3 regions of the Neobacillus sp. NRS-1170 genome follow, and region 1 is predicted to be linked to each of the others. Evidence: riboswitches for the same ligand, from Rfam matches in the RefSeq annotation. Region 1 holds a riboswitch; each other region holds the start of a gene.

Region 1 (2,271 bases):
CTGGCAAGCGCTGTTGCCACCGATATGCCGACTGGGTTGACGGCGGATACGACAGAGCTGGATGTGGAAGAGGAAACGGGGTTACTATTGGCGAGCAGACCGGCTTTTGGCGGAAATATTATGGCGACCATTTTATGTAAAAAGTATCGGCCGCAAATGGCGACGGTTCGCGCCAAAGTCATGAAGGCGCTGACCCCGCAAGCAGGGAGAACAGGGAAGATTGTTGAAGAAACAATATCCCTAAAGGAAGAAGATATTCGGACAAAAGTCTTGGAAATAGTCAAGGAAACGGTAAAGAAAGTTAGAATCGACGAGGCGGACATCATTGTTGCCGGCGGGAAAGGATTAGGGAGCTTCGAGGGATTTCAGTTAATCCACCAATTGGCGAAAACCGTCGGAGGAGCGGTTGGTGCCAGCCGAGATGTGGTGGAAGCAGGTTGGATCGAACACGCACATCAAGTAGGGCAAACTGGTGTGACAGTGACGCCAAAAATCTATTTTGCGATTGGAATTTCTGGTGCGATTCAACATATTGTGGGAATGAAAAATTCCGGTTTAATAATTGCCATTAATAAGGACAAAGAAGCCCCTATTTTTCAAAACTGTCATTATGGAATTGTTGGCGATGCCTTTGAAATCGTTCCTATACTAATCGAACAGTTTCAAAATGCTTTATCTAGAGAAAAGGTAAGCAGCACCAGCGAAGGATGAAGTAATTTTGTAAAACAGAAAGGTGGGGTTAGTTAGGTCCCACCTTTGTTTTTTTATTTAATACTTGAATTTCAGTTAAGCTGGTGTTATTGTTATTAAAAATAAATAGCGATAAACTTCTTATCCAGAGTGGTAGAGGGACAGGCCCTATGAAACCCGGCAACCATCAGTCAAAATATTGACTTGAAACGGTGCTAATTCCTGCAAAGGTGATAACCTTTGAAAGATGAGAGGAAAGTATTTCATCATACCAACCTCTCTTTTAATCAAAGAGAGGTTTTTTGAATGGAAAGAAGGCTTATCGCTCTGAAGGAGCGATATTAAATGGAAAGAGCAGTGTTTGGTGCAAGCGAATTTTTTAGTCAAAAAGCATTTATTACAGGAAATCGTGGGATTGAAAAGGTTCGAACTGGATATCTAAAAGACTCAAATGTAAAGATTGTTGAAATATGGTTTAATCCGTGGAAAGTATCTTATGATGAACTTGTAGAATTGTTTTTTGATTTACATGACCCAACAGCAAGAGAAGGTCAGCTATATAAAAATCAATCCTTCATTTTCTTTTCTGATCTTCATCAAGTTACAGTAGCTAAGCAAAAGAAAAACGAGCTGCAACATATATTAAATAATGAAATTATTACAGAAATTACTCCAGTATGGGAGCATATTAGCTTTTGAATTCATGATAGGGATGTGTACTATGAACTATACGACTGAGCGCACACGGCGCCAAATCATACAAAGTTTTATGCGTGTTTTACAAACAAAACGATTCTCACATATCACGATTCAAGATATATGTGATGATGCGTTAATTCATCGCACGTCTTTTTATCGTTATTATGAAGATAAATATAGCTTGCTAAGAGATTTTATTTATCATTTATCTGAAGAGATTATTAAATTAAATAAGGAGTGTAATACTGACACGTTTAGATTATTAGTCGATTATGTAGATGAACATTTTGTGTTATTTGAAAATACGTTATTGGGATCGGATGGGCATATATTTTTCAAAAGCATGGTTAAAACTGCCAGTGATATTTTACGTGAACATTCAAAAACAGAGAATGATCCGATTTCCACAAAAATCAATCAATCGAAGTATCCTGAGGTCATGTGTGATTTATATGCCACTTCCTTTATAACCATTTTACAGAATTGGGTTAGTAAAGAATATAATTATAAGAAAGAAGAGCTATTCGAAATCTTCAACCAGGTAATGTTGTAATAATACAAAATGATAATAATGTATTATTTTGATGCACTCGTTCCATTTTGGTTTTTGAACCCTTCCTAATCCCTTGCTATAGTGACTAATGTGAAGAGGGAAATCGATGATGTTTTGTTTTTTCTGAAAGAAGACCAACAGGAAAAATAAACATTTTATTCAAAATAGGAGGGAACAAGTAGGGTGAGATCAATCATAAAAGGCCGTTGGGCTATATTTGCTTTATGGCTGATTGCTACAATAGTGCTTACAGTCATTCAGCCCGACATCAATGCCATACTGCGGCAAAAAGGACAGCAAGGAACGGGGAATGAAAGCCCTTCGGTCAT
Region 2 (2,271 bases), on a different contig from region 1:
TAATAAGCTTAGTCAGCAAAATTTCATATAAGCTATTTCCTAACATGCCGCCCCCTCCATTCCCTTGTATTCAATAACTAGTCCATATGTTGAGCTTTTACACTATATGCTCAACGTACTATTATGTCTAAACTTATCCCCAGTTATAAACGAGTTTTTCTGATTATTTTCAAATTCTTAAAAAACTAAAAAAAGAGGGCTGCTGCCCTCTTTTTTTACTATTGAGCTGTCAATACTTTGTCTTCATTTGCTGTCTGATACTCACCCACTATTGGGAAATAAGAAATTTCTTTATCTTGATTAGCCAGCCCCTCTACCTCCCTCTTTGTCGCCCTGATTATATAAGTTTGTTTGAATGTTTGTTCAATCAAGTTAGACGGAAGGCTTTGAAAATAATTGCTCTGAGCATGTACAAACCAGAGCTCTTCTTTGCAGCTTCTTTGTTGGTCAGAAACTGCTGTATCCTCAACTTTAAAACTTCTATCCTTCTGAGTATTTAGGCAGACATAGACCAAATCTTCGATAACTGCACTGGCGGTAGGAAACATTCCCGCTCCAGGTCCTTGCAGTGTAATTCTGCCAACAATATCTGAATGAACACTAACAGCATTCTCGACGCCTTCAACATGATAAAAAGGATTTTCTTTCCCGACAAGTGCCGGCTTCACGGATACCTGTATTTGACCGCGTTCATTAGAGATACTTGCAATATGTTTAAACCTCAATCCTAATTTTTCGGCAGCGTCAATTAATTCACTTGTGATGGAAGTGATTCCTTCACGCTCAACATCCTGCCAATTCGGTTCTTCCCCAAATGCAAGTCGGCTTAGAATCATTGTTTTGTAAAATGCATCGAAGCCTTCGACATCATTGGTTGGGTCTGCTTCTGCATAGCCATTTTCTTGAGCCTGAAGCAGAGCTTCGGCAAAGGACCACTTCTTTTCTCTCATTTCGGTTAGGATGAAATTCGAGGTCCCATTTAATATTCCTTGAATTTGTTGAACCCGGTTAATTTTTAATAGTTGTTTTAGTGTTTGAATCACCGGGATTCCCCCGGCAACTGTGGCTTCAAAGCCCACAGAGACGTTATTTTGTTCTGCAAGCTCTATCAGTTGTTTTCCATGGTGTGCAAACATTTCCTTATTGGCTGTAATAATGTGGCAGCCCCGCTCAATTGCTTTTTGCAAAAATGTATAGGTCGGCTCCTTGTTTACAATGGCTTCAATTACAATATCAAGCTTTGGCAAGTTGAGTATATCTTCAAAGTTTGTAGTTACTAAAATATTTTTACGAATATTTCTTTCCCTCTGTTTATTTTTGATTAGAATCGCGGCCACTTCCACTTTCTTGCCTAAAACGGCTTCAAGGTCGTCAGCATGGGATTCAATCGTCCGGTAGACACCTTCACCAACCGTACCAAAACCTAAGATTGCCACCTTTATAACAGTCATCTTTTGCACCCCTTCAATAAATAATTTGAAAATACGAAAAACCCTCTTCATAAGAAGAGGGCTTAGATTCCTCCTCTTATCTATCAGGTTTTATAAAAACCTGCAGGAATTAGCACCTTTTCAAGGATTACCTTGAAGGTTGCCGGGCTTCATCGGGCCATGTCCCTCCGCCGCTCTGGATAAGAGATATATAATTTTTCATTAAATTTCCAAGAATATAAAATGAATATTAGCTGAATCTTCTGTCAAAGTCAATAGTTTTTTTTATAGAGGCAATAATTCAATTGATTCCTTGTTACCGATTTTTTCAATCATAAAAAACCATTCCTGCGGTTTATTAGAAAGCACTGAATAATACGTTGTGAGAAAATCTTTTACAAGTGCTGCTGGCAAACGATCTACCTCATCACTTGTAGGCATAAAGCATAAGTCAAGGCCGGAGACAGCCTCACCGTTATTTTCCCATGATGGATGAACGTAAGCTAGATCTAGACGTTTATAGCCTAGGTGGGATAGTACCTCCCTGCGCACATAAGGATCCATCACTTTCACACCGCCAAATTCATGATGTTCCACTCTATAAGGATCATAAATTTCAGCGAACATACCAAATAGCTCTTTTTCGTTCTCTTTTGCAAGCAATTGTAAATCCTTCAAACGATTCTGAGCTAAAAATCGGCCAAGGCCTAACCCTGGCTTACTGATAATGGTGAAATCTGTCATTGCGATATTCCAATCATGGTAATAGCGGTATTCTGTAGCTCCAACTACCAGTTCATCATCAATAGCAACAAACACTCGGATACTTGGATCTTCTAAC
Region 3 (2,271 bases), on a different contig from region 1:
ATTTGCTTGCTCACGTAATGTTTGAGCTTTATCAGTACGCTCCCAAGGAAGATCAACATCTGTACGGCCAAAGTGTCCATAAGCAGCTGTTTGCTTATAAATTGGGCGGCGAAGTCCGAGCATGTTGATAATGCCAGCTGGGCGAAGGTCAAAGTTTGCATCTACAAGATCAACTAAAACATCTTCGCTTACTTTACCTGTGCCAAAAGTATCCACAGAAATGGAAACTGGTCTTGCTACACCGATTGCATAAGCAAGCTGTACTTCAACCTTATCAGCAAGACCTGCTGCAACGATATTTTTTGCTACATAACGTGCTGCATAAGCGGCAGAACGGTCAACTTTTGTTGGATCCTTACCAGAGAAAGCACCGCCGCCATGACGAGCATAACCGCCGTAAGTATCAACAATGATTTTGCGTCCTGTCAAGCCTGCATCCCCTTGTGGTCCGCCGATAACAAAACGGCCAGTCGGGTTAATAAAGTATTTAGTATTTTCATCAATTAGTTCATTGGGAACAACTGGATTAATCACATATTCTTTAAGGTTTCGCTGGATCTGCTCGAGCGAAACTTCTGGGTGATGCTGCGTCGAAATAACAATTGTATCTATGCGAACTGGTTTATCGTTCTCATCATATTCAACGGTAACTTGTGTTTTACCGTCAGGACGTAGATAAGGTAAAAGCTCCTCTTTACGAACTTCTGTTAAACGGCGTGACAGCTTATGAGCAAGTGAAATTGGAAGAGGCATTAACTCTTTTGTTTCATTACATGCAAAGCCAAACATTAAACCTTGGTCCCCTGCACCAATTGCTTCGATTTGCTCATCAGACATTAGTCCTTCACGAGCTTCCAGCGCTTGGTCAACCCCCATTGCAATGTCTGGAGACTGTTCATCAATCGATGTTAATACGGCACAAGTTTCCGCATCAAAGCCGTACTTTGCACGAGTGTAACCAATTTCCCTAACTGTTTCGCGAACAATTTTTGGAATATCCACATAAGTAGAAGTGGTGATTTCCCCAGCTACAAGTACTAAGCCTGTTGTTACGGAAGTTTCAGCCGCAACACGGGCATTAGCATCCTTTGCTAAAATAGCATCTAAAATGGAATCAGAAATTTGGTCACAGATCTTGTCAGGATGACCTTCAGTTACTGATTCAGAAGTGAACAAACGACGTTTTGTTGACATCTGAATTCCTCCTATATTATTGAATAAAGTGAGGTTATGTGTGGGGTTATGTTACCTTGTTAGTTTAACCTCGGGTTGATACGGAACTCATTCCCTTAGTAGTATGAAATAAACACGGGTATTTTATTAATAAACACAGTATTAATAATAAACCCGGCTGAAGATTCTCACGATGGGATAAACAAAAAGCGATTATGTAGCACGAAAAACAAAAAACCTTTCCATCGCATGAGGAAAGGTTGAGTGCAAATGTTTGCGTGCCTTTCACTCTTATCGTTCAAGGTCAAGCCTTGCCTCAGGTTTAGCACCTTTGCCCGAAAAATAAAACAAAACCATTCTTCGTTTGCAGGTTGCTGGGTTTCATAGGGCCTGTCCCTCCACCAGCTCGGGATAAGAGAGTATCCGTTCAAATTAAAATCATACCCTACAATATTGAAGGGTGTCAATCGATATTTATGAAACTTTTACCATGCAAATGGCTATAAATATAAAAATATTTTAATTTCATGATATAAATATTTTCTTTTTGCTTATTCCCTGAATAATGTATAAAATACAACTTGAAATAATTAAATAGTATAGACTAATTTTATAAATGTGTTATACTAATCGATATAATAATCGCCATTTTAAATTAAATAAAAAGGATGGTTAATTAAAAATGAATTCTGTTCATATTCCCAATGAATTAAAGCAATTACTTAAAGAAAATAATGTCCAAGTTCAATTATCAGTTCCTCAGTTAGTTGAAAAAATTCTAAACCGAAATGAAGGATCCTTAACTTCAACTGGTGCAGTTCGTGTTTCCACAGGCAAGTATACAGGACGTTCACCGCAAGATAAATTTATTGTCGTTGAAAATTCAACAAAGGATAAAATCGCTTGGGGATCCAATCAGCCTATTTCCGAAGAAGTATTTACTAACCTCTATCAAAAGGTATTAGAGTACTTAAAGGAACAAAATGAGCTCTTTGTATTCAAAGGTTTTGCCGGAGCCGATAAAAAATCGCAGCTGCCAATTCAAGTCGTAAATGAATTTGCATGGCATAATTTATTCGCTCACCAGCTGTTCATTCG

Evidence for each region. Region 1 has a riboswitch for S-adenosylmethionine ahead of ACIFOT_RS25315 (peptide-methionine (S)-S-oxide reductase). Riboswitches for the same ligand answer to the same signal wherever they lie in the genome.
Region 2: it holds a riboswitch for S-adenosylmethionine, as region 1 does, so the genes downstream of both, ACIFOT_RS11550 (homoserine dehydrogenase) here and ACIFOT_RS25315 (peptide-methionine (S)-S-oxide reductase) in region 1, are expected to answer to the same signal.
Region 3: it holds a riboswitch for S-adenosylmethionine, as region 1 does, so the genes downstream of both, metK (methionine adenosyltransferase) here and ACIFOT_RS25315 (peptide-methionine (S)-S-oxide reductase) in region 1, are expected to answer to the same signal.

The regions. Positions count from the first base shown of each region.
Region 1 covers NZ_JBITPF010000069.1:5,897-8,167, reverse strand. Annotated here, with positions in the region: gene ACIFOT_RS25320 (electron transfer flavoprotein subunit alpha/FixB family protein) at 1-711, shown strand, start outside; SAM riboswitch class I at 829-944, shown strand; gene ACIFOT_RS25315 (peptide-methionine (S)-S-oxide reductase) at 1,036-1,389, shown strand; gene ACIFOT_RS25310 (TetR/AcrR family transcriptional regulator) at 1,412-1,942, shown strand; gene ACIFOT_RS25305 (MMPL family transporter) at 2,126-2,271, shown strand, end outside.
Region 2 covers NZ_JBITPF010000025.1:287,794-290,064, reverse strand. Annotated here, with positions in the region: gene ACIFOT_RS11555 (glycosyltransferase) at 1-46, opposite strand, end outside; gene ACIFOT_RS11550 (homoserine dehydrogenase) at 219-1,451, opposite strand; SAM riboswitch class I at 1,525-1,637, opposite strand; gene ACIFOT_RS11545 (GNAT family N-acetyltransferase) at 1,716-2,271, opposite strand, start outside.
Region 3 covers NZ_JBITPF010000047.1:31,760-34,030, forward strand. Annotated here, with positions in the region: gene metK (methionine adenosyltransferase) at 1-1,194, opposite strand, end outside; SAM riboswitch class I at 1,462-1,591, opposite strand; gene pckA (phosphoenolpyruvate carboxykinase (ATP)) at 1,856-2,271, shown strand, end outside.